Linked DNA regions of Hydrogenovibrio crunogenus. Each later gene encodes a partner of the first gene's protein in a complex. Links are inferred from orthologs where the notes say so. Each region holds a gene or a part of one and is shown on either strand. Other genes may lie near its edges. The genes, in order: trxA and trxB.

Region 1 (14,161 bases):
TGTACGTGACGTTACATCCGCATGAGAAACCGTAATTTCTTCATACTCAACTCCAGCATCTTCCAACGCGGCTTTCGCTTTCGCACAGAAAGGACAACCTGGCTTGGTAAAGATAGTCGCCACTTTCTTAGGTTGAGCGTTCGGATTGATGTATTTCAACATGGTATCCGCATCCGATACTTCGAATGGGTCACCAGGTACATTCGGCTCGATAAACATCTTTTCAACAACGCCGTCTTTCACCAGCATTGAATAACGCCATGAACGCTTACCAAATCCTAAGTCTGCTTTATCAACCAGCATGCCCATGCCTTCTGTAAACTCGCCATTCCCATCTGGAATCAAAGTCACATTCGTGGACTCTTGATCTTTTGCCCACTCATTCATAACAAACGTATCATTAACAGATAGACATACAATTTCATCTACACCGTTTTCAAAGAAAACCGGCGCAAGTTCGTTATAACGAGGTAAATGAGAAGATGAACACGTTGGCGTAAAGGCTCCCGGCAAAGAGAACACAACAACCGTGCGGCCTTTGAAAATATCATCACTTTTTACATTGACCCACTCATTGTTTTGACGTGTTGGCCAGACAACACTTGGAACAGCTTGACCTTCTTTGTTTTCTAATGCTTGAGACATACTTTTCTCCTTAGTTAAGGACTTAGCCGCTTTTAAAGTAAACGCTAAGTTTTTAAAAACAGTTAATGTTGAATACAAAGCCCATTCTATGTGAAAACATAAATAAGTAAAATTAATTGTTTTAACCAAAATGATAGCTTTTAACTATCATTAGTCATGAATGACGGTCAATCCCATTATTGCATAGGAGCAGATTGCAATTCACGCATAAACAATTCCAAGCTACCCGTTTCTTGGGCGTACTTCATAATCACCCCCAACAAAGCTTGATCTTCCTGCTTTGAAGCGATTCGTGCAGCCAGTTGAAACTCATGCCCTGTCACCTCGCCTGAAAAAGCATTGGCTTCCAATAAGGCTGCAAGCGCGCCAACATTCCCTAACAAACAAGCGGCTTGCAAAGGCTTGACCGATACCCCTTCTGCATCCTTAGCCACTTCTTGTTGAGGCGACACAAAATGCTCTTGGATCAATACCTTCATCATCCAGTAATTCATTTCAGGTGCTTCTTGGCTTTCCAAGACGTTCATAAAAATCTCATTGGGATCCATCTTATGCTTCTGAATCAGCGTCTGAACTGTTTTGGAAAAAGGATCACGTGTCTCTGGTTTTAAATCTAATAAATTCATGTCTTTTCTCTGTTAAATCTTGTTACTTATTATAACTACTACACTGTTTGACCAGCCGCAAACCCTGATGACCAGGCCCATTGAAAGTTATACCCCCCGAGATGACCTGTTACATCCAACACTTCACCAATAAAGTAAAGGCCGGGCACATTTTTGACTTCAAAATTCTTAGACGATACTTCATCGGTATCGACGCCCCCTAAAGTCACTTCTGCCTTGTCATAACCAGCAGTATCACTGGGATACAGTATCCAGTGTGTTATCTGTTGCGCAAAACGCTCAATTTCTTCGTTAGGTAAGTCAGCCAACTTGGTTGCAATCGGATACATTTCCAGCCAGGCCTGGGTAAATTTCTTCGTCCAGAATTGTTGAAGCCAACGTATTAATGACGCATTACTTTGCTTTAACTGCATCAACTCCGCCAGAACATCTACGTTTGGCAACAAGTTAATTTCAATGGCTTGACCCGGTTGCCAATAATTGGAAATCTGTAGCACGCCTGGCCCACTGATGCCCTGATGGGTAAACAGCAGGGCTTCTTCAAACGATTTTTCAGTCTGTTCATTGTAGGTACTGATTTTAACATCCAGCGCAATCCCACTCAGCTTTTGACAAAAGTCTCGCCATTTCCCTTTTAAAGTTAACGGCACTAACCCCGGTCGGACAGGCACTTGCCTTAAGCCAAACTGTTCTGCGACCTGATAACCAAAATTGCTGGCTTTAAGCTTGGGAAAAGACAGTGCACCAGTGGCAATCACCAACGATTGACATTCAATAAAGCACTCATTGGTTTCAATTCGAAATGCGGCTTCATCAGGCGTTTTAGGTGTTAATTTTGCAATAGACTTCACTGAGGTCTTTAATTGCAGGGTCACGCCCGCCCAATCACATTCGGTTTTCAAAATGTGAATTAAATCTCCAGCGCGATGGCAGCAAAACAACTTCCCAAGCTCCCGCTCCTCATATTCCAGCCCATGCCGATCAACCAAATCGATAAAATCCTGAGGCTGATAGCGGGCTAATGCACTTTTTACAAAGTGCGGATTTTGGCAAATAAACTCATTCGGCGTAACCACCTGATTGGTAAAATTACACTTCCCACCGCCGGAAATTCGAATTTTCGCCGCCGCTTTAGGGGCATGATCCAATACCCAGACCTTTCGTCCACGATAACCCGCAGTGGCAGCGCACATCAATCCCGATGCGCCGGCACCAATAATCAGCACATCCGTGGTATTCGTCTTCAACCGCATTCTCTAAATAAGTTCAAACGAAGCTTCTCGCTTATTGGCTTCACAGATCAAAGCATCCAATCCTTTTTGAGCGTCGGCTTCATACCCTTCCACCCCAAGTTCAATTGTCCGGTCACCTTGTTCTGAAATACTTGGCAAACTGAATAGACGCAAAGTCGGAAACTCGATTTCAAACGCCTCCATAAAGGTGACCCACTCTGATTCATGCCCATCAATCAATCGAATGGTTTTTTCCACTTTAGGTTCCAGTTTTAGATGCGGATAATATTGATTCAATACCCATTCCATCATCGGCTTAGCCATCATTGGAAACCCTGGCATAAAGTGGTGATGCCGAATTGAAAAGCCGGGTACTCGATTATAAAAATTAGGGATGATTGTCGCCCCCTTTGGATATTCCGCCATTCGAATACGTTGAGGATAAGCGTCTTCTCCAAACTGAGCTTCAATTTCTTTAACCCCTTCCGGGTGTCGCTCAATCGGTAGCCCTAATGCTTTTGCCGCTGCTTGGCGGGTTCTGTCATCCGGTGTCGCGCCAATTCCGCCAAATGAAAACACGATATCTCCCGATTCAAAACTGGCTTGGAGCGTATCCACCAAGAAACCGGGTTCATCTCCTACGATTTTGACCCACGCCAGCTCCAGCCCTCTGGGTCTTAATAAGGTATTGGCTTGGCTCAAGTGCTTATCTTGCCGCTTGCCTGACAACACTTCGTCTCCAATAATCAACAAACCGATTTTTTGATCCATGTTTTTCTCGTTTACCCTGCTTTCATTCAACAATGTTTATTCACCTGTTTCGCAGCATTTTTTCGTTTTGCGAAAGCGTCTATTTTTTCCGCCATGAGCTTAGAGTTAATAGGCTTGGTCATATAGTCATTCATACCCGCTTCATAACATTTCTCATCATCGCCAGCCATCGCATTAGCCGTCATTGCAATAATGGGAATGTCTGACAAAGGATTGTCCAGAGCTCTAATGGCACGCGTAGTCTCATACCCATCTTTCACCGGCATTTGACAATCCATTAAAATCAAATCATAGGGGGTTTGAGCCAGTGCCTCCAGAGCTTCTTGTCCATTGGCGGTGATATCAGCCTGATACCCCATTTTTTCTAACAGTGCGACCGCCACTTTTTGGTTAACCAGGTTATCCTCTACCAGCAAAATTTTAAATGATTCCATTCTGCAACGACTCCTAACAATCGCTATGTTTCTGTTTTTGTCACATTATAAACGTGATTCGCTTCCAGCACTTCCGGCGTCCAGCGCGCAAGTTCTGTTCGGATTTCTGTTAACAGCTTTTCTTTATTCGTCACAGGCAAGTGCGAGATAAACACCGGAGGTCGATAATCCAATTTTTCTAGGTCTAATTTGAGTGCACTAGGGTAATAATGCTTGGCTAATTCACTAAGCGCCTTATCCTTTTTCGAAAACTGACTATCCATAATCAACATATCGACGGAAGGTAAATTGTTTAAAGCACGCCAAAAATCATCGTTCTGAAAACAATCACCACTAAAGGCAAACGCTGCGTCCTCATTTCCGATCCAATATCCTGCTGTGGGTACAGAATGATAAGCAGGCAAAACCACCACCTGCTTATCTGCTAATGACAGGACATCGCCATATTTTACGATGTTTAACTGTACACAAGGGCTGTCATGTGATGGCAATACGGTAAAATCTGGCCAAATCACATCATTAAAAATATGATTTTTAAGCGCATCAACAGTATGGCTCAGCGCATAAACCTGAAGGGTTTGATGCGTGCTGCCAATAAGATTCTTCAGTAAGAAAGGCAGATGAGAAATATGATCTAAATGACTGTGTGTTAAAACAATCGCCTCGATTTGCTGCATCTCTTCATAAGTCAGAGATTCCACACCTGTTCCGGCATCCACCAACAATGTCTGGTCCACTAAAAACGCAGTGGTTCCTTGTCCTGGCGAAATGCCGCCACTACACCCTAAAATTCGTAACTGCATTCTCAGTAACCTGGATTATTATGAGCCATAATTTGACGCAATAGACGCCTTCTAACACAATTTACATTATAAATAATTTATGTCAAACTGAGCTACCGTTTTCAAAAGGTTTCCAATGAACGCCTCTTTACTCGAAAAGATTGAACAACTCAATCAAGTCGGCATCGCACTCTCAGCTGAAAGCGACACTCCCACGCTGTTACAACAAATATTAACCAGTGCCCAGACTTTAACGCATGCTGATGGAGGAACGCTATACCGCATAATCGATCAAAACATGCTCCATTTTGATGTGGTTCAGAATACCTCTCTTGGTATTCGGCTTGGCGGGAATCATTCTGAGCCGATTACGTTTTCAGCAATTCCCTTAACACTGTCCTCGGGTAACGAAAATCTAACAACCGTTTCCAGCTATGTCGCAATTAAGGGTGAAACGGTTAACCTGAAAGATATCTACACTGCACAGGACTTTGATTTCTCTGGCGCCTTAGCATTTGACCAGCAATTTCATTACCGCACACAATCGATGCTTACCATTCCTCTGAAGAACTTCGACCAAGACGTCATCGGTGTATTACAACTGGTCAATGCGACCGACAAAGAAGGGAAGGTTATCCCTTTCTCAAAGGAATCGGAAAGCTTAGCGCGATCTTTGGCTTCACAAGCCTCTGTCGCACTGACCAACCGTCAACTGATTAATGAACATAAGCAACTTTTTGAAGCCTTCAGCAAGATGGTTGCCGATGCGATTGATAAAAAATCTCCTTACACTGGTGAACACTGTCAAAGAGTTCCGGTAATTACTATGATGTTGGCGGAAGCAGCTTCCAATTCAAACCATCCTGATTTCAAAGATTTTCAGATGGATGAAAGTGATTTTTTTGAATTGGAAACCGCTGCCTGGCTCCATGATTGCGGCAAATTAACCACGCCTGAATACATTATGGATAAATCCACTAAACTTGAAACTGTATTCGACCGCATTGAGCTCATTAAAACCCGCTTAAATTTAAAAGCTTTTCAATCATTGGTCAAGCAACACAACATTCCTCTAGAAGAGATCAAAGCCTCGCAAAAAAAATATTATGAACTCTACCAACGGATCCAAGACATCAATATAGGCAAAGAGTTCTTCACAGAAGCATCCGCAACATTTTTAGAAACCGTTCAATCTGAAACTTTCCAAACACTGGAAGGTACTGAAAACCCCATGCTGAGCGAGAATGAATTTCTTAACCTCAATATTAGCCGAGGCACCCTCAATGATGAAGAGCGGACTATCATGCAGGATCACGCCGCTATGTCGATTCACATGTTGGATATTTTGCCTTTCCCTAAGGAATTACAGCGCGTATCCGAATACGCTGGCGGCCATCATGAAAGAATGGATGGTAAAGGCTACCCGAACCAACTGACACGAGAAGAACTTTCAATCCCTGCCAGAATCATGGGTATTGCCGATATTTTCGAGGCTTTATCTGCCGGCGACCGCCCTTATAAGAAAGCCAAGACCCTTTCTGAAAGCCTACGAATTTTAGGGTTCATGAAACAAGAAGGACACATAGACCCGGATTTATTCAACCTGTTCATTAGAGAAAAAGTCTATCTGACCTATGCCAAGGCTTACCTGACCCCCGAACAGATTGATGAAGTAGATCACAGTCAGATCCCTGGGTTTGAAGAAAGTTAATCCGAACGTCAAAAATAAAAAAGGCTCCTTTAAGGAGCCTTTTTAAAACACATCAAATCTTACTGAAAAGCCACTCTCACACCAATATGAAAACTGTCATCCACTTCATAGTTAGTGTTGTTGAATTCCATATTAAGTTTTCTATAACCGACATAACCAACCGCACTTGGCAAAATTCTCATTTCAACACGGGCATTGAATTCTGAAGCCGTATCAGCGTCTCCAGACGTGACAATAGCCGGCGCATAAAGGTATTCCATCGCAACCGCTGCTGGAATTTCAGTCGGCATCCAATAACGACCCAACCCACCGATCATCAGACCGTAACCATCTCGATTGTTTTTATCTTCATCAATATAAAACAACTTACCTTTTAAACCTAACTCAAGATTTTTATTTCCTAGCAAGCCTTTTCTAGCCAAACTTCCGTATATATCTAAAAAACGATCGCTTTTACTGTTAAACAGAAAATCCGCCCCCAGATTCGTCAATTCATGAGGGGTTTCACGCAAAGAATAAAGTCCAATATTCCCGGCATCATTAGACAGCGATAAATCCAGACCGGCATTCCCTTCAATCGCATAAGCCCCCATTGAAAGAGAACCCATCCCGACGATTAACATACATTTACGTAACTGCTTAAACAATTTCATACTTACTCTGCTCCTTTTTGCGCATTACTGATTCTTTCTACGGATTCTGAAATACCATCTCCAGTCTCCTGAACTTTATCGAAGGCTGATTGTGTCGACTCCAGACCTGAACTGATAATCTCCCGACTACCAAACCAATCAAACATAATGGCTAAGATGATGACCCCTGCGAGTATCAAAACAATTTTCATACAGATTCCTTATAAAAGATGACGATAGTAAGGGTAGTTTACCTAAACGATACTTTAAAATACATTTTATGGTGATTATTTTATGCGATTCCAACCATGAGAATATTGGAAACAGTCTTAAAAATCTTAATTTATTAAAAATGCTCTTTACAGCATCCCTTTTCCGCTTCGCCAATGTCGAATTGCAAAACGGGCTGGGTGCACGGCATGATACAAACTTTTTGGCATTACCTGCGCATTCCCCGATACCATCGCGCCAATGATTTCTGCTGCCAGAAACACAGACATCAAGCCGCGTGCACCATGCCCATTCGAAACATACAACCCAGGCTGATACTGCTGTTCAGCATAACGATACACCGCATGAGTATGAGACTGCTCAAAATAGGCCTTTTTCATCCATTCGAAATCAGGCACAGCTCCAATCACGGGCAGATGATCCGGCGTTGTGGGACGAAACCCCACTTTACCCGCTGTCACGGTAGAATCTGCCAACCATTCCGGCAAAGCTTCTTTTGCCAAACGCTGGTTCTCTACATGAGAGGCTTCAGACATTGTCGGCGACCGATCAGGGGCTTCAAAAGTTGCTCCACTGATTGCCGTGTAGGGCGATTGTGCGCCAAAATCACCACAAACAGAATAACCGCGATGCGTTACCGTTGTCTTTAACATGCCTTTCAAATCTTCTGGTTCAAAATGAGACACCTGCCCTTTTACTGGACGAATGGGTAAATTCAATTGATTGTTCAAAATTTCATTTAAAGCACCCGTCGCCACGACGACGACATCGGCTTGGTAAGCGGCACGGATTGTCGAAACTTGCCAGGCCTGGCTGTTTTGAGTTTTTAGTGGTTGCATGTCAACCACTGTTTCTTCCAGGTTTAAGTCAATCGCTTCGTGTGCCAAACACTGAGCCACCACCGAAGCCGGCTGAACCCAGCCAGCTTCTGGAAAAAAAAGCCCTTCATGATCGGTTTTTTGACCAATCAAATCACTGGCTTGTTCCGAGTTACACCAGTAGGCAAAAGACTCCGGCAAACCGACCCTTTGTAACGCTTCTTGTAAGCGTTGGTGCATGGTTTCAGTCATGGCCAATTGCATCAATCCATTTTGCTGACCCACAATATGGTTTGATTCAAACCAAGGCTTTAGCCAACGCAAACTGCTTTCGAAACCTTTCAAATAAAACTGACTGCGTAGATTCCAGTCTGCCGTCACCAAAGGGTGAATCGCACCGGCCAGATTACCGGAAGCTTGCTGCGAAACAACGGCTTCTTGCTCCAAGACCGTCACCGACAGTCCTTGAGTGGCTAACTGGTACGCCACCGTTGCACCGGCCAACCCGGCACCGATTACAATCGCTTTTTTGGGAGAAGGGTTGATATTTTTAGGTTTTTCGAACCAAGGCGTTTTGGAAGAAAATGGCCGTGGGTGCACGTAACGCCCAAAACACATTTCCCGCTTTTGCGCATAGCCAGGGGCTTTTTCAACTTCAAACCCATGTTTTTCCAGCCCTCTTCTCACTTCTCCCGCTGCGGTAAAAGTAGCATAGGTTGTGTGTTCATCACTCAAACGAGCCATCTGTAAAAACAATTCCGCTTGCCACATACCTGGATTCTTTCGCGGCGTAAACCCATCCAAAAACCAAGCATCCACTGGACCATCAAACTCCGGCAACCCCTTCATCAAATCGCCAAACCAAAGCGTTAATCTAATGCGCGGGTCAGACATGAACACATCATGCCAACCGGGTAAAGGAAGCGGATAAACATTTAATAACGCACTAGAAAGCTCTGTTAATTCTCCAAACACTTGATGCGCTTTTGCCAACTCAGATTGCGTCAATGGAAATTTTTCAAATGAAATAAAATGCAGATGCGCATCAGCTGGCGCTTTTTCCAACCAAAGCTGACAGGTTTTTAGAAAGTTCAGCCCCGCGCCAAACCCTGTTTCCATAATGCAAAACCGACTGTTAGGAGATAAGTCTTCAAATCGCGGGGCAAGCTGATTATGCTCCAAGAAAATATAATCCACTTCCGCTAACCCATCTAATCTGGAGTAATACACATCGTCAAACATGGTCGATACGGGCACACCTTCCTCAGACCAGGTAATTTGCGCACGCTCAAGCTTAGGTGTGAATTTTGAGCCGTTAGAACAAGCAGATGAAGTTGACATTAGACCTCGATATTCTTCAATTTAAGGTGCTTAGTCGCTCTCACGACCCAGTTCAATTTTCTGGCTGGCAACGCGTTCTGCCTGTTGCGGATCATGCGTTACCCAAACGGCACACGCCTGATGTTCAGATAAATACTCTAAAATCAACGCTTCGACCGCTAAGGTGGATTGGGGGTCAAGATTCGCTGTAATTTCATCCAACAACAAAACCTGTGGCTTTTCAATCAACCCTCGAATCAGTGCCAAGCGTTGCTTTTCCCCACTGGAAAGCTTATCAACCGACTGCCTTAAAATACTGGCAGGCAAAGACAGTTTTTCGATTGCTGAAGACCACCAGGCCTGGGTATTTTTTGGATTGCTTTCCGGAAAATGGGCCGCAACGGAATCTTCCCACCAAGCGGTTTCTGCGGGAAACCACATCACTTTTTTACGCCACTTGGTCGCTTTCCAGTCTGCTTGCTCTTTCTCATCCAAGAACACACGTCCTTCATGAGGGTCTAAATCGGCCAACGCGCGCAGCAAAACCGACTTTCCAGAACCTGAAACGCCGGAAACGACCAACACCTCATTAACCGCCAAGGAAAAAGAAACCGGATTTAAAAATGGACGTTTTGAAAGAGTATCGACTTGAAACATTTAACGCTTCTCAAGTTTGGCAAACGCCGCCACTAACCATTTCGTGCCGGCATGCGTAAAGTTGACTTGAACACGGGCATGGTCGCCCGCCCCTTCGGTTCCGAGCACCGTGCCTTCACCAAACTTTTGATGAAAAACATTTTCGCCAACAGAAAAGCCTGACTCGTTCGGTAATGCAAACCCTTGATTGGCAGAGGATGTTGTGTCGCCATAATGCTTAACCGAACCACTTAAACGTACCATTTGAACACAGTCATCCGGGATTTCTTTAATGAAGCGTGAAGGCAACGGATAAAATTCCGAGCCATGCATTCGACGTCGATTGGCAAAAGAAATCATTAACTGTTTTTCCGCTCGCGTTACCCCAACATAGGCCAGGCGACGTTCTTCTTCTAAACGATAAGGGTCTTCCTGTGATTGTTGAGAGGGAAAAAGCCCTTCCTCCAAGCCAATCATAAACACCAGCGGAAATTCAAGCCCTTTCGCCGCGTGTAACGTCATCAGCTGAACCGAAGATTCCCACTGGTCCGCTTGTTGTTCACCCGCTTCCAAAGCAGCTTGTGCCAAGAACTCCGCCAAGAGGTTTTCAAAATTAGGTTGATCAAACGCTTTGGTCATCACCGCCTCTTCCGGCGCAACGCCCTCCACGGTTTCATTATTTTGCGCCGGTTTAAACACACTCACGGCATTAATCAGCTCATCTAGGTTTTCAAGCCGGCTTTGACCTTGTTCAGAGGTGTCTTTTTCAAAATGCAATTGCAAGCCAGAACGTGAAATCACCTGAATAACCTGATCTTGTAAACTTAATTCGGCCGTGCTGTCTTTTAGCGACTCGATTAAAGATAAAAATCCATTTACGGCTGTTTTTGCGCGTGCGGTCAAACCATCCTGCGCCATTTGTGAAGCGGCTTGCCATAATGAAATTTCCTGCATGCGGGCCACTTCTCGAATCTGGTCGGCTGTTTTATTCCCGATTCCTCGCGGCGGATGATTATAAACCCGCTCAAAAGCGGCATCATCTTCGGTATTGACCAGTAAGCGTAAATACGCCAACACATCTTTTATTTCAGCACGATCATAGAAGCGTAGACCACCATACACGCGATATGGAATCTGTGCTTGCAACAGGGCTTGCTCCATCACACGAGATTGCGCATTGGAACGATACAAAACCGCAACTTCGGAACGACTCCCTCCTTGCTCACACCAACCTTCAATTTGGTTACACACATAACGGGCTTCGTCCAACTCATTGAAAGCTTCATAGATGCGAATCGGCTCACCTTCCTCACCGGCACTCCAAAGATTTTTCCCCATCCGGTCCTGGTTGAACGCAATCAGGCCATTAGCCGCTTTCAGAATCGTGCCGGTGGAACGATAGTTTTGCTCCAAACGAACGGTTTTGACGTCAGAAAAATCTTCATCAAAGCGACGAATGTTTTCAATTTTAGCCCCACGCCACCCATAAATCGACTGGTCGTCATCTCCGACAATGAATAATCGGCCACTGGCGCCGGCCAATACCCGAAGCCAAGCATATTGTAAGCTGTTGGTGTCTTGAAACTCGTCCACCAAAATATGCCGAAACCGCGCTTGGTAATGCGCCAATACTTGTGGATTTTTTAACCAAAGTTCATGCGCTCGCAATAAAAGTTCTGCAAAATCGACCAGGCCTGCCCGTTTACACTGCTCCTCATAGGCTTGATAAATTTGTACCATTTGACGCACATAAGGGTTATGACCCGGATCAATATGATGTGGACGTCGCCCTTCTTCCTTCTCACCATTAATAAAGGCTTGCACTTGCTTGTGAGGCCATTGCGCCTCATCCAGCTCTAACGCTTTTAACAGACGTTTAATCACTCGTTTCTGGTCATCCGAATCGAGAATCTGGAAACTCTGTGGTAGCCCGACTTCTTTATAATGGGTGCGTAGCAACCGGTAGGCGATGCCATGAAAAGTCCCCATCGTCATACCTTGTGATTGGTTGCCGATCAACGCCTCGACACGGCCACGCATTTCACTGGCGGCTTTATTGGTAAAAGTGACCGCCAGAATGTTGTAAGCGGAAAATCCCATTACCTGAGTCAACCAGGCAATGCGATGCACCAAAACCCGCGTTTTACCACTGCCAGCGCCTGCTAAAATCAACGCATGTTGATCGTCCACCGTCACGGCTTCACGTTGTGCATCATTTAAGTCGTTTAATATATGTGAAATATCCATTCAAACTTGAACCAAACTGTTATCGTTTTATTAGCGCATATCCTAAGGGATTTTATGATTTTGAGCATCTTTTATTCCTCTCTCGGCATCCTATTTTGCCAAGCAAGAGGCGGATAAAAGGCCGTTTCATCAAGCTCTAAGCGGCTTTATGTTATTTTTGACCGAAAAACAAAAACTATTTTCAAATTTTTCTTGCATTACGGGTAAAAACAATGTAATAATTATCGAAATTTCAAAAATTCAACGTTCACCATACAATGAACTGGGTGTTTGTCTACAAATTCCCTTCCATATTTCTAGGTGAAATATCTTATCTCGATTCTGGCTTCTTCCCATACGACTCCCTCAAACTTATTCGGGTATTCGTGTAGGCGTTAGAGTGAGAAAAACAAATTTTAAGGAGTTACTAGCTAATGAGTGACAACATGATCGCGACATCAGATGCAAATTTTGACAGTGAAGTACTACAGTCTGACCTTCCAGTATTAGTGGATTTCTGGGCTGAATGGTGTGGGCCTTGTAAAATGATTGCCCCAATCCTAGACGAAGTTGCAGGCGAATATGCTGGTAAAATCAAAGTCGCTAAACTAAACATTGATGAAAATCCAGCCACACCACCAAAGTATGGTGTGAGAGGCATCCCAACATTAGTGCTGTTTAAAAATGGTGAAGTCGATGCAACGCAAGTTGGCGCTTTATCAAAATCACAGTTGTGTGCTTTCTTAGACGGAAACCTATAATCTTCGTCCTTAAAGCATGGGGCGTCCTTTCCAAAGGACGCCATAAATCTAAATCATCCAATTCATTTCTCTAAAAAATCTCCAAACCCAATTCAATTAACTCAAAGACAGTTACAAATTTATGAATTTAAACGATCTCAAAAAAATGTCAGCCGCCGCTCTTTTAGACATCGCAGCTGAAAAAGGCCTAGAAAATCTAGCCCGACTAAAAAAACAAGACATTATCTTCGCCATCCTGAAAGCACATGCAAAAAGTGGGGAAGACATCTATGGTGAAGGCGTCTTAGAAATCCTGCCGGATGGGTTTGGGTTTCTGAGATCAGGAGATGGCTCTTACTTAGCTGGACCGGATGATTTATATGTCTCTCCAAGTCAAATCAGACGTTTTGGACTCCGTAAAGGGGACACCATTCAAGGAAAGATTCGCCCACCGAAGGACAGCGAGCGTTATTTTGCCCTGTTAAAAGTAGAGCGTATCAACTTTGAAGATCCAGATGTTGCGCGTAAGAAAATCGCATTTGAAAACCTAACCCCATTGCATGCCCAAGAACGCTTGAAAATGGAATTGGGCAATGGCAGTACCGAAGACATTACCACTCGAATCATAGACATCGCAGCGCCTTTTGGTAAGGGGCAACGTGGCTTGATTGTGGCACCGCCGAAATCCGGTAAAACGGTTATTCTGCAGCAAATCGCCCAATCGATTGCTGAAAACCACCCTGAAGCTTACTTAATTGTGCTGCTGATTGACGAGCGTCCAGAGGAAGTGACTGAAATGCAAAGAACCGTTAAAGGGGAAGTGATTTCGTCAACTTTCGATGAACCTGCGACACGTCACGTTCAGGTTGCTGAAATGGTCATCGAGAAAGCGAAGCGTTTGGTAGAGCACAAAACAGATGTGGTGATTTTACTGGATTCCATTACACGCCTGGCCCGAGCCTATAATACGGTTGTACCGTCTTCAGGGAAAATCTTGACCGGTGGGGTGGATGCCAATGCACTTCATCGCCCTAAACGCTTCTTTGGTGCCGCTCGAAACATCGAAGAAGGCGGTTCTCTCACCATTATCGCAACTGCACTGGTTGATACCGGATCGAAAATGGATGAAGTGATCTTTGAGGAATTCAAAGGAACAGGTAACATGGAGCTTCACTTGTCTCGTAGCATTGCGGAGAAACGTACTTTCCCTGCCATCAATATTGAGAAGTCGGGGACGCGTAAAGAAGAGCTACTCACCACACCGGATGAGTTACAAAACATCTGGATTTTGCGCCGTTTCTTACAAGGCTTAAACAATGAAGTTGAAGCAATTGAAACCTTAATTGATCAACTAAAA
Region 2 (11,816 bases), 660 kb from region 1 along the record:
TAATGTCGTTGAACACCACTTTAGTGACATTATCCGCATTTTGATACATCCAAATCTGCACCATTTTACCGTTGGCAATGGCCACTTCCAGGCTTTGAAAAAAGGTCCCTTCTTTCGGGGTTAAGTTATACCAACTCACACCATCTTTGACGGAACCTGGAATAATATTGAAACGTTCAGACAACGGCTCTCTGTAAAGCAACCAACTCAACGGAAAATCGGCTTCCACATTAGCTAAAGCTCTTACGGTTGCTTGATCCAAATCGACATCATAGACCCAGACATTACGACCATCGGCAATAATTTTCTGAGGCTCAGGTTTTTCATAGACCCAGAGTAATTGCCCTGGGCGTTTCATGGCAAAATAACCGGTTGAGCGGTTCAAGGCAAACAAACTTTCATCAGGTTGGGTTTGTTCAAACTTGGCACTGAATGTATCCAAATTAGCGACAAATGCATTCAAATCCGACAGTTTCGCGCGCTCATTCGCAGAAACGATGATGGGTACAATAAGCATGCAAGCCATACTCAAGCGTAAAATACTCTGTTTTAACAGTGCTTTCAAAAGCATATAAAGTTTCCTAAAATTTGGTTGATGGGGGGTGTCTGCCGAAGTTTTTTTAATCCGATACTTTAGGCGCGAGGACATCTCGGTTACCATTCGCTTTCATTGGCGACACTACCCCGGCGGATTCCATCGCTTCAACGATTCTGGCCGCGCGGTTATAACCGATTTTAAACTGTCGTTGAACCAACGAGACTGACACGCGTTGATTGTCAATCACGAATGCCACCACTTGATCGTAAAGCATATCTTGTTCGGCATCTTCTTCCAACGTTTTATTGTTGTCCATCTGATTGGCTTGTGTCACGCTTTCCAAATATTGCGGCTCGCCTTGTGATTTCACAAACTCCGCGACAGCATGGACTTCTTCGTCCGTCATAAACGCGCCATGAACACGCTTAGGATTCCCTGTTCCAGGTGGCATAAAGAGCATATCCCCCATTCCAAGCAGTTGCTCTGCGCCGCCCTGATCTAAAATGGTTCTTGAATCAATTTTAGTGTTGACCATAAAAGAAATACGCGTTGGAATATTCGCTTTAATCAAGCCGGTAATCACATTCACCGAGGGGCGCTGAGTCGCCAAAATCAAATGAATTCCGGCGGCACGGGCTTTTTGTGCAATACGGGCAATCAATTGCTCGACTTCTTTCCCGACTACCATAATCATATCGGCAAATTCGTCGACCACCACAACAATATACGGTAAGGGTTCTAACGTGGGAGGTTGCTCGCCTAACTCATGGCCAAAGTTCGCTGGCTGCTGGTAAAGCGGATCAATCAAAGGCTCCCCTTTATCAATTGCCGCTTTCACTTTCGCGTTATAGCCTGCAATGTTACGCACACCCAACTTCGCCATCAATTGATAACGGCGATCCATTTCATAGACACTCCAGCGCAAGGCATTCGCCGCTTCAGACATATCCGTCACCACTGGCGTTAACAAATGCGGAATGTCTTCATAAACCGATAATTCCAACATTTTTGGATCAACCATAATCAAGCGGACTTCTTCCGGAGTGCTTTTATAAAGCAAACTTAGAATCATGCTGTTGACCCCGACCGACTTCCCGGAACCGGTTGTCCCTGCCACCAACAGATGCGGCATCTTAGCAATATCAGCCACCACGGCTTTACCGGCAATGTCTTTTCCAAGTGCAACAGTCAACGGAGATTTCGACTTTTGGAATTCATCAGACGAAATCACTTCTCGGAAACTGACCACTTCTCGCTCATCATTCGGAATCTCGATACCGACCACTGATTTCCCGGGAATGACATCCACGACACGCACCGATTTAACCGATAAAACGCGCGCCAAATCTTTTGCCAAGTTATTGATTTGGCTGACTTTTACTCCAGGTGCGGGCAACACTTCAAAACGTGTCACCACGGGCCCCGGCTGAACCGCTTCCACTTTTACTGTCACGCCAAATTCTTTTAAACGCTGCTCTAGCAGTAACGACAAGGCGGTCAATTCATCTTCCGAAAACCCTTCTTCATACTCAGGGACCGGATTCAATAATTCTACGCTCGGAAGTTCTCCCGATTCCATAACAGGAACCAAGCTATTGGAAGCGGCCCGCTTACCGACTTTAACATCGGGTGTTGATTTATCTTTTTCAGCATTGGGTGCTTTTTGTTCCAATGCGATACGTGGCTCAACTTTGGCTTCGGTTTCAACTGCGCTTGAATCATTCTTGAGTTTATTCTTGGACTTCATTTTTTCTGCCAACGCTTCAAGCACTTTGGTTTTGCGCTTAGCCTGGGATTCTTCTGACGTTGATGTCGTTAAGATTGCAGGTGCCGACTTTTCTTCTCTTCGCTGAGATGATGGTAAACCCGCACTTTGAGTCTCGTGATCGTTTTTAAAATTATTAAGTTGCGCGACCAGTACATTAATCAATTTCCAAATCATCATGCCACTGTAGTCGATAATGGTAATCCAGGAAAAGCTGGTCAATAGACTGAAGGCGATGGCGAAAACCACTAACAAAAACAATGTGGCGCCCAATAAATCAACCATATCTACCAAAGCGTTACTGATTTCATATCCCAGCACGCCACCACCAGAATATGGCAGGTGGATCAGAAAATTGTTAGGTTCTAAATAGAGTGAAGAAAGCCCTGAACCGGCCATAATCAATAACAAAAGCCCCAACATGCTCAAAGCAAAATGCACATAATCCATTTCTGAGCCCGCTCGAATTTTCAATGTCACCATTCCTGCAAACAGCAGTCCGAATGGGATTAAGAATCCAAACAGACCAAAAAGATACAAAATAAAGGAAGAAACCCAGGCACCTGTTTGACCGCCGTAGTTCTTGACCTCTTGCCCTTCGTTGACCGTATCAAACCCTGGATCTGCCGGGTGGTAGCTGAACAGTACAATGAACAGAAAAAAAGCCAGGCCAATACAAGCAAGCAAAATAGCATCTTTAATGACCCAATGAAATCTGGGCTGATCGCCCCCCTCAGTCAGATCTGCTTCATGGGTGCTTGAGGAAGGTTTTGAGGGCTTAAAAGACATATTTAAATTATAGACCTTAGTGTATTCAACTCTTTGAGTAAATTTAATAGAATCTTTTATAAAAGAAAACCGTCTAAAAAGACAGTCATAATGATTCAATCATCCTTATTCCTTCGCAAATATAATTATGCAAAGCGCCATAAAAAACTGCTAGAATTTTAGCATATTTCAAAAATACCCGTTCATTCTATTCCTGAGCACAGTGACAGACAATTCAGGATTGTATTTGTCTTCACAACAATGGCAAGTTAAAGTGTCTCAACTAAAAGAATGCAACGCGGTGTTTTAAGAACACTCTTGATGACACCCAAAATTCAAACCGTTATCTGAACACTGAGTAGTCAGGTACACGATCAAACAAGAAAAAGGACAGAATGTTATGTCAACAAAGCATTGTAAACTCTTAATTCTCGGGTCTGGACCAGCTGGTTATACCGCAGCCGTTTATGCAGCACGTGCTAACCTGGAACCTGTGATGGTAACAGGGATGCAACAAGGCGGGCAACTTACCACCACCACTGAAGTGGATAATTGGCCGGGAGATGTTGAAGGATTAACAGGACCAGACTTAATGGTACGCATGCAAAAGCATGCCGAACGATTTGGAACTGAAATCTTGTTTGACCACATTCACACTGCGGAATTGAATCAACGTCCATTCAAATTAATAGGTGATTCCGGTGAATACACATGCGACGCATTGATTATCGCAACCGGCGCTTCAGCAAAATACTTAGGGCTTGAATCAGAAGAAGCATTTAAAGGAAAAGGGGTTTCCGCCTGCGCAACGTGTGATGGATTCTTTTACCGTAACCAGAAAGTCGCCGTCGTCGGCGGTGGAAACACGGCTGTGGAAGAAGCACTGTATCTTTCAAATATTGCCTCAGAAGTCACGGTTATCCACCGCAGAGATTCTTTCAGCTCTGAAAAAATTCTTTCTAAACAGTTGTTGGAAAAAGCCGAAAACGGCAACATCAACATTGAGTTCAACAGCGCTTTAGAAGAAGTGCTTGGCGATAAGATGGGCGTTACAGGACTGCGCATCAAAAACAACCAAACCAACGAAAGCAAAGAAATTGATGTGGCTGGTGTCTTTATCGCAATTGGTCACACGCCTAACACAGGGATTTTCGATGGCCAACTGGATATGGATCACGGCTATTTGAAAGTGCAAAGTGGTTTACAAGGTAATGCAACACAAACCTCTATTCCTGGTATCTTTGCTGCAGGTGATGTAATGGACCAAGTCTATAAACAAGCCATCACTTCAGCCGGCGCAGGCTGTATGGCAGCACTGGACGCAGAAAAATTCTTGGATCAACTTGAAGCGCAAGGCTAACCCTTTCCTTCAACATAGATCACTCTTCTAAAACTAGCCAGGCCTGGCTAGTTTTAGGCCTTACTACAGTTATCACTGTTAATTTTTGAGGATAATATGAAAAAAACAATATTGGCAACATTTCTTGTCACAGCTCTTTATGGTACGCATGTTTTTGCAGCTGACCCAAAACTGGAAACCGTTGATCAGAAAGCAAGCTACACACTGGGAACAGATTTAGCTAAAAACTTTGAAAAACAGGGAGTTACCATTGATATTCCTGCGCTTGTCTTGGGTATGAAAGATGTGATGCAAAAGCGCGAGCTACGCTTAACGGATAAAGAGATGCAAGAGGCCGTTAACCAAGTAAAAGAACAAGTCATGCAAAAACAAGCTGAAGCGCGTAAAAAGCAAGCAGAACAAAATGCTCAAAAAGGTGAAGCTTTCCTGAAACAAAACAAAAAGAATGATGATGTTCATGTCACCAAAAGTGGCCTTCAATATAAAGTGATCAAAGAAGGAAAAGGAACCCCTCCAACAGCAGACGATAAAATCACGGCACATTATCGCGGAACATTAATCGACGGGACAGAGTTTGATAGTTCTTACAGCCGAGGGATTCCGCTTGAATTCCAAATGGGAGATGTCATTACGGGCTGGGGCGAAGCACTTAAAAGAATGAAGCCCGGCGCTAAGTGGGAAATTTATGTACCGCCTTCTTTAGGGTACGGATCAAAAGGCGCTGGTGATGTCATCGGACCGAATGAAACACTGATATTTACTATTGAATTGATCAAAGTGGATAAAAACACGGATCAGTAGAAATAAAAAAGCCCAAGTACCATCCATGTACTTGGGCTGTATTATTTAATACTAAGGGAGGATTAGTTGAAGACTCAACTGCAGCTAGTATAATCACTAACATTACATTTTCCTAATATAAAATTCATCTATTCATATAGATAAAATTTATCTCTGGACACCCCCTGCTATTATTATTTAAAACTCCGTATGAATATCGACTACCGCCATCACGTCAAACGCGGGCTCTTCATAAGGATGGGCATCAAAAAACGCCGACAAAACCGCTTTCATTTTAGAAGGTTCCACCACCATTTCCACTCGATATTCTTCAACCTTTTCCAACTGATTCTGTTCACCAATATAAGGCTGACTTCCCGGTAAAGCTCGAAATTGCCCCTCCCCTTTTATTTGCCAACTACAACAGTCATAATCGCCGATACGACCCGCACCAGCTTCAAATACAGCCGACTTAACCGATTCAACGTGAGATTCCGGAACAAAAAAACAGAATTTATACATATTTATCCTTAAAACCTACTAGAATAAATGCCATTTCATCCACAAAGATTACGTTAGACGGAGGCATTACATGAAAAACATCCTAATTACCTACTCCATTATACTGGCTCTTGGCATCAGTTCGATGGTAACCGGCATTCATTATCTTGCTAACATTGCAGGGTTTATTTCTGCGGTTGGGTTTATGGTGGTGTTTTTCAAAGACCAACCGACCGATTTAACAGAAGAAGAGGCACAACATGCCGCAAAAATGAGACGCTATTGGTATATAGTTTTTGGGACAGGTATCCTCTTCAGCTTACTTTTTGGAAGCTTTTGGAACAGCGAAATGGGAAATATGGTTTAAGCCATTGTTTTCTTTCTAAAATAAAAAGCCCCTATAAAGGGGCTTTTTTAATATTAGGGTTCAACCAACGGATTTAGAACAGATCAATCTCACCTTCTTCCATTGAATCCGAAGAGACTCGTCTCATACGTTTCGATTCAATCTCTTCACGCTCTTGGTGAATGGTGTTTCTAAAACTCTCTAAGCGTGCCTTATGTTCAGCGACAGATTTCACCGGATCATTTTTGCTTTCTTCGATAAAGTGATTAATTTTGTGAGAGAAACCACTTAAGTTCTCAAGGTGATTAAGAACCTGTTCAACCAACTGACGAACAATATCTTCAAATTGCAATGAACGCATCGCATTGGACACACTGACTTCAATTTCAGAAATAATGCCTGAAACATCCCCCAGTTTATTAGAAATACCACTATTCATATCTTCAAGATCCGTAACAAGTACTGTTACCTGTTCCTGAGACGTATTGGCTTCCTGCATATCTTTTGCAGCGGTATCACTGACTAACTGACGGACATGATCAACCGTTTGTTTTGCTTTTTCCGCTTGCTTACGAATCTGCTCATTCAGTAAGTTGGAATTCAAAGACAGCTTTCTTACTTCATCAGCAACCACTGCAAAGCCTCGCCCGGCTTCACCTGCTCGGGCTGCTTCAATAGCCGCGTTCAATGCCAGCAAGTTGGTTTGATCCGCAATCCCTTTGACGTCTTCCAGCAAAATAAAGATAGATTCAATCTGCTCGACCATATCATCGATTTTACCGACAGTTTCATTACTGCGTTGACTGGAGCTTTTTAACAGTGAAATCAAATAGCTTAAGACTTCTTTAATTTCAGAAGAGAATTTTTGGATACTCATCCCTTCTCCGCTGCCACCAAGATTATCCAGTAACGAAACAACCAGCTGATATTCAGCTTGCGTTTGACTGTGCAACCCAGAGAAACTGTTGTTCAAGGTTTCAATCGCTTCTGCAACCAATTCCTTAACCTGCAATAACTCACCACGAACAACTTCCACTTCTTGATCAACGACGGCATCAATATCATTCATGATGACCTGTAATGCATCATCAATCACTTCGGCATCAAAGTCGTTTGCATGGGAAGCAACTGACGGGGTCGTAACTTGCTGAGGCTGCTTTTCTAACCTGGCAATTCTTGCCACGGTCAGTGTCCATGTCACCGACACCAAAACCGCCACAATGGCGCCAATAAATGGAATCTCAACAAACGTCAGCCCGACACCTACGATGGTAACTAGCCAAGCACCCCAATATTGCTTCATAATCTGCAACATGTATCTTTTCCCCAATCAAAATATTTTGAATATACAAAGCATATTACATGCCAAGAAAATTCTATAAAAAAGTGTTTGAGTCATTATATAAAACTTATTGAAAGATTAGGATGTGTTTCCATTAAACACACGTATAAGGCAAGGGTTTAAGCTCTCTAAAAACAGGAAGCTTAAACGCAAAGATATTTAAACAACTCAACTCAAAGGCGAGATTATTTTTTAATGAGTGACAGAATTTTTTCAGGGATTGATCCCAAGGGTAAAACATAATCAGCCGCACCGAGCTTAACAGCCTCTCCAGGCATCCCCCAAACAACACAGGTTTTTTCATCTTGCGCAATCGTCGGAACACCAATCTCTTGCAACTCTTTCATTCCCTTAGCACCATCGGCTCCCATTCCTGTCAATAGCACGCCGACCGCATTTTTGCCAACACTTTGCACAACGGTACGAAACATCACATCTACCGACGGCTTGTGACGGTTTACTGGCGGGCCGTCATTTAAACGGCAGATATAGCCAGAAGATGTCCGCTCAACCAATAAATGTTTATCGCCCGGTGCAATATAAACATGCCCCGCCAAAATAGGTTGACGATCCTCTGCCTGCGTCACTTCCATTTCTGAAATGCTATTCATTCGTTGCGCAAAAGGCAAACTAAACGACGCCGGAATGTGCTGTGTAATAACGATAGCAGGGGTTGTTGATGGCAAGCGCATCAAGACTTCTTTAATGGCTTCTGTACCACCGGTTGAAGCCCCTAACGCAATCACTTTATGTGAGGGTTTGGAAAAATCCGAAGGGGCTTTTTTGGGAACAATGGCATCCGTTGTAAATTTCTCAACAACTTTAGAAACCAAAGACCCAGGCTTGGACAACACTTTGGGCTTGCTTTCCTTGTTAGCGACATAACGTGCATATTGTCTTTCAAGCTGCCATTTGGACACCTTGGAAGCGGTTTTTACTTTGCGGCAGATTTCATCGGTATAGTCTTCAAAGGTATGTTGTAAATCAATCTTAGGTTTTGCAACAAAGTCAACCGCGCCCAAATCAAGTGCTTCAAACGTGATATCCGCCCCTTTCTCGGTCAAGGTCGAAATCATCACCACCGGCAAAGGATGCAATCGCATTAAATTTTTTAAAAACGTCACGCCATCCATACGAGGCATTTCGACATCCAGTGTCAATACATCCGGATGAAGTTGCTTCACTTTTTCTCTTGCATCATAAGGGTCAGATGCCGTGCCGACCACTTCAATCTCTGGGTCTGACTTCAACATCTCTTGTAACATTTGTCGAACTAAAGCAGAATCATCAACGATTAATACCTTCACCTTTGACATCTTCCCCCCTTCTTTACATTCATCACACTCTTTTGCAGAGCGTTTGTGTGTTTATCTTATTTTTTTATAAATCGTTTGACCAAGAAGCTCAAACCGATCGCAGACTTTATAAAGTGACTCCGAATGCCCAATAAACAAATGCCCATTATCCGGCAGTAAATTAGCATAGCGGTCAAATAACCTTGCTTGGGTTTCTTTATCAAAATAAATCACGACATTTCGACAAAAAATAACATCTATGGCATCTTTGATTGGCCATTCATTCATTAAATTGATTTGGCCGAAGTCAATAATCTGCTGTAGTTCAGGTTTAACCCTGACATACCCTTCCATCGAGCCACTTCCCTTTAAAAACCAACGTTTTTTGCGTGCCTCGGAAACGCCTTTCAGGCGATCCATTTTATAAACACCTGTACGTCCCGTTTCAACAACATTGGTATCCAAGTCTGTCGCTAATACACGGGCATCCCATCCTGCAGGAACAGTCTCTTTTAATACAATCGCTAAAGAGTAAGGTTCTTCGCCAGTGGAGCAGCCTGCTGACCAAATTCGAATTTTTTTACTACCTTTATTGCGCTCTATAATGGCCGGAATAACGGTATTTGCGAGGTATTCAAAGTGATGATCTTCTCTAAAAAAGAAGGTTAAGTTAGTGGTGATAGCGTTAATCAGGTGAACGAATTCTGACTCACCCTGCTCTTCAACAAAGTTTAAATACTGTTTGAAGGAGTTCAGTTCCAAAAAACGAATGCGTTTCGCTAACCGGTTGTAAACTAAGTTTTTCTTAGAATCGTTTAAATCGATCCCTGCGAAGTCATATACAAGTGTCTTAACTCTCGTGAAATCTTGCTCTGTAAAGTCAAATTCTCTTTCACTCACCCGGGGTTTCCTTCCATTATCAACACGACTGTGCTATCAATAATTATAATTGCTTCACTTAACGGTTACAGTTTATTATTTAATTTTGTGAAACGCAATTATAACCGGACCGATACGCTATGGCACTTACTCCAACAGGGGCCTCTCCAAATTTAACGCTAAATGCGACCTCTGCACAAGCGTTAAAACTCGCCATTGGCAGTACCTATACTGTTAATATTACAAAAGTGGATGGAAATCAGGTTAACTTTACTTTAGCCGGCAAACCTTTAACCGCCACCACTCAACAACCGTTAACCGAAGGAAAACCTTTAACGGTTAAGGTCACACAAACGCAACCGAATCTTGTTTTACAAATCCAACCGAAATCCTTACCTGTGGACACTGCCGCAAAAAATCAGGCTTTGATGCAGTCAGCCTTTCGCCAATTGCTGCCTAATCAAATCCCGATTGCACAAGGAGTACAACAATTAACCTCATTAACGAATACGGGGTTGTTACCTTCAGCCATACAATCACAGCTTTCATCTTTACTGGAACAATTATTCAAACCCAGCGCCCAAACTTCAGCCAAAGAATTGAAAAGACAACTCCTATCAAGTGGTCTTTTCCTAGAAAGCAGTTTGTCAAAATCCGGCAAACCACATCCTGGCGACTTTAAAGCCAAACTCTTGCAACTGCTTCAAATGGTGAATCAAACCCCTTCAAACAAACAACCGGAACTGAGCAGACTGTCAACTCTTCTCAATCAAACCTTAAACCGCTTAACACTGCAACAATTACAAACCATCGAAAGCGCTCACTTGACGAACATTCAATTGCCTCTCGCACCCAACGATCATTTACAAGAGATTTCGATTGATATTCGAAAGCAAAAGAAAGCGACACCGCCTCTTTGGGAAGTAATTATGAATTTACAGCTTCCTGCTGGCGAGCTTTCAAGCAAATTGGTGATTCAAGAAGATGTGGTTTCAATCATGCTCTGGGCGGACAATACAACCTTAGAAAACACTGTCTCTGACAAACTGCCTAAGTTAAAAGAGCAATTTCATGAAGCGTTGATTCCTTTAAAGCACATAATGATGTCAAAAGAAAAACCGACCAATACCACACAAGCAGAAAAAGTCGCTTTAATTGACATTCATATTTAATCAACCTATTTGGCTAATTAATTGCTTATCGGTACTTAATTTTACGTCTATTTTTTAAATAAAATATCCAAAAATAGACTGGATTAAACTAGACGTTTTAGAGTAAATAAGGTAACTTAATGCAAATATTAATGAACATACTGAATATTATAACTGTGGGGCTGAATAGATGAGTGCTGAAGTGGAGGCGATTCAAGAGCAAATTGAGCAGAATGAAGGCTCAGATGATCAAATCTTAAGCTTTATCCTTGGCGGCGAAGAATACGGCGTTGATATTTTGAGAGTACAAGAAATCAAAGGCTGGGAGCGCACCACCACCATTCCAAATGCACCAGATTACGTCAAAGGTGTCATCAACCTGCGGGGCGCAGTGGTTCCTGTTGTCGACCTAAGAATTCGATTTGGACTTCAAGACATTACCTATGACGAAAGCACGGTTGTCATTATTTTACGTGCGACCGACGCGTCATCCAACACGCAAAAAATTATCGGAGTTGTCGTAGATGGCGTATCTGATGTGCATGCCATTGACTTAAGCAGCCTACAGGCCTCACCAGAAATCAATGGCACGATTCATACCGAGTATGTAAAAGGCCTTGCGACAGTAACAGATAAAATGGTCATCGTATTGCATGTTGACGAACTCGTCTCATCAGGCATCTTAAGTGAAATCAAAAAAAGCCTGAATATTGACGAATAATTGTATAATGACGACAAATTTAATTTAAGTTTTAAAGAGATAGTGAGAGGGTAACAATGTCCAAAATTCTTGCAGTAGACGATTCAAAGTCAATGCGCCAAATGGTGAGTATGTCACTAAAATCTGCCGGTCACGATGTGACAGAAGCGGAAGATGGAGCAATGGCATTAGATATTGCTAAAAAAGAACAGTTTGACTTAATCGTAACCGATATTAACATGCCTAATATGAATGGCATCGAACTCATTCAAGCCGTTCGTACTACTCTACCGAACTACAAATTCACTCCTATTTTATGTTTAACAACCGAATCGTCCGGAGACATGAAAACAAAAGGGAAAGAAGCAGGAGCGACGGGATGGATTGTAAA

The links.
Region 2: the proteins of trxA (region 1) and trxB are in contact, whole or in part, in a crystal structure (PDB 1F6M), measured with the Escherichia coli proteins. The link is inferred for Hydrogenovibrio crunogenus from one-to-one orthologs.

The regions. Positions count from the first base shown.
Region 1 is NZ_CP032096.1:141,353-155,513, reverse strand. Bases 11,303-14,161 are described here. They hold trxA (thioredoxin TrxA), read left to right. Parts: upstream 11,303-12,498; coding sequence 12,499-12,825; downstream 12,826-14,161. Other genes in these bases: rho (transcription termination factor Rho), read left to right, coding at 12,947-14,161; uvrD (DNA helicase II), read right to left, coding at 11,303-12,085. Also shown: GHNINEIG_RS00640 (glutathione peroxidase), read right to left, coding at 1-645; GHNINEIG_RS00635 (hypothetical protein), read right to left, coding at 822-1,271; GHNINEIG_RS00630 (BaiN/RdsA family NAD(P)/FAD-dependent oxidoreductase), read right to left, coding at 1,310-2,524; GHNINEIG_RS00625 (competence/damage-inducible protein A), read right to left, coding at 2,528-3,274; GHNINEIG_RS00620 (response regulator), read right to left, coding at 3,301-3,708; GHNINEIG_RS00615 (MBL fold metallo-hydrolase), read right to left, coding at 3,732-4,511; GHNINEIG_RS00610 (HD family phosphohydrolase), read left to right, coding at 4,627-6,201; GHNINEIG_RS00605 (YfaZ family outer membrane protein), read right to left, coding at 6,261-6,854; GHNINEIG_RS00600 (hypothetical protein), read right to left, coding at 6,857-7,045; bifunctional tRNA (5-methylaminomethyl-2-thiouridine)(34)-methyltransferase MnmD/FAD-dependent 5-carboxymethylaminomethyl-2-thiouridine(34) oxidoreductase MnmC, read right to left, coding at 7,193-9,223; GHNINEIG_RS00590 (ABC transporter ATP-binding protein), read right to left, coding at 9,254-9,859; more of uvrD, read right to left, coding at 9,860-11,302. UniProt on the Escherichia coli protein: Participates in various redox reactions through the reversible oxidation of its active center dithiol to a disulfide and catalyzes dithiol-disulfide exchange reactions.
Region 2 is NZ_CP032096.1:793,277-805,092, reverse strand. What follows is about bases 2,592-5,451. They hold trxB (thioredoxin-disulfide reductase), read left to right. Parts: upstream 2,592-3,471; coding sequence 3,472-4,431; downstream 4,432-5,451. Other genes in these bases: GHNINEIG_RS03760 (NGG1p interacting factor NIF3), read right to left, coding at 5,410-5,451; GHNINEIG_RS03765 (FKBP-type peptidyl-prolyl cis-trans isomerase), read left to right, coding at 4,528-5,232; GHNINEIG_RS11815 (DNA translocase FtsK), read right to left, coding at 2,592-3,092. In the rest of the region: outer membrane lipoprotein chaperone LolA, read right to left, coding at 1-571; more of GHNINEIG_RS11815, read right to left, coding at 621-2,591; more of GHNINEIG_RS03760, read right to left, coding at 5,452-5,733; GHNINEIG_RS03755 (hypothetical protein), read left to right, coding at 5,804-6,079; GHNINEIG_RS11810 (methyl-accepting chemotaxis protein), read right to left, coding at 6,153-7,373; GHNINEIG_RS03745 (protein-glutamate methylesterase/protein-glutamine glutaminase), read right to left, coding at 7,586-8,716; GHNINEIG_RS03740 (CheR family methyltransferase), read right to left, coding at 8,768-9,595; GHNINEIG_RS03735 (hypothetical protein), read left to right, coding at 9,715-10,746; GHNINEIG_RS03730 (chemotaxis protein CheW), read left to right, coding at 10,916-11,446; GHNINEIG_RS03725 (response regulator), read left to right, coding at 11,503-11,816.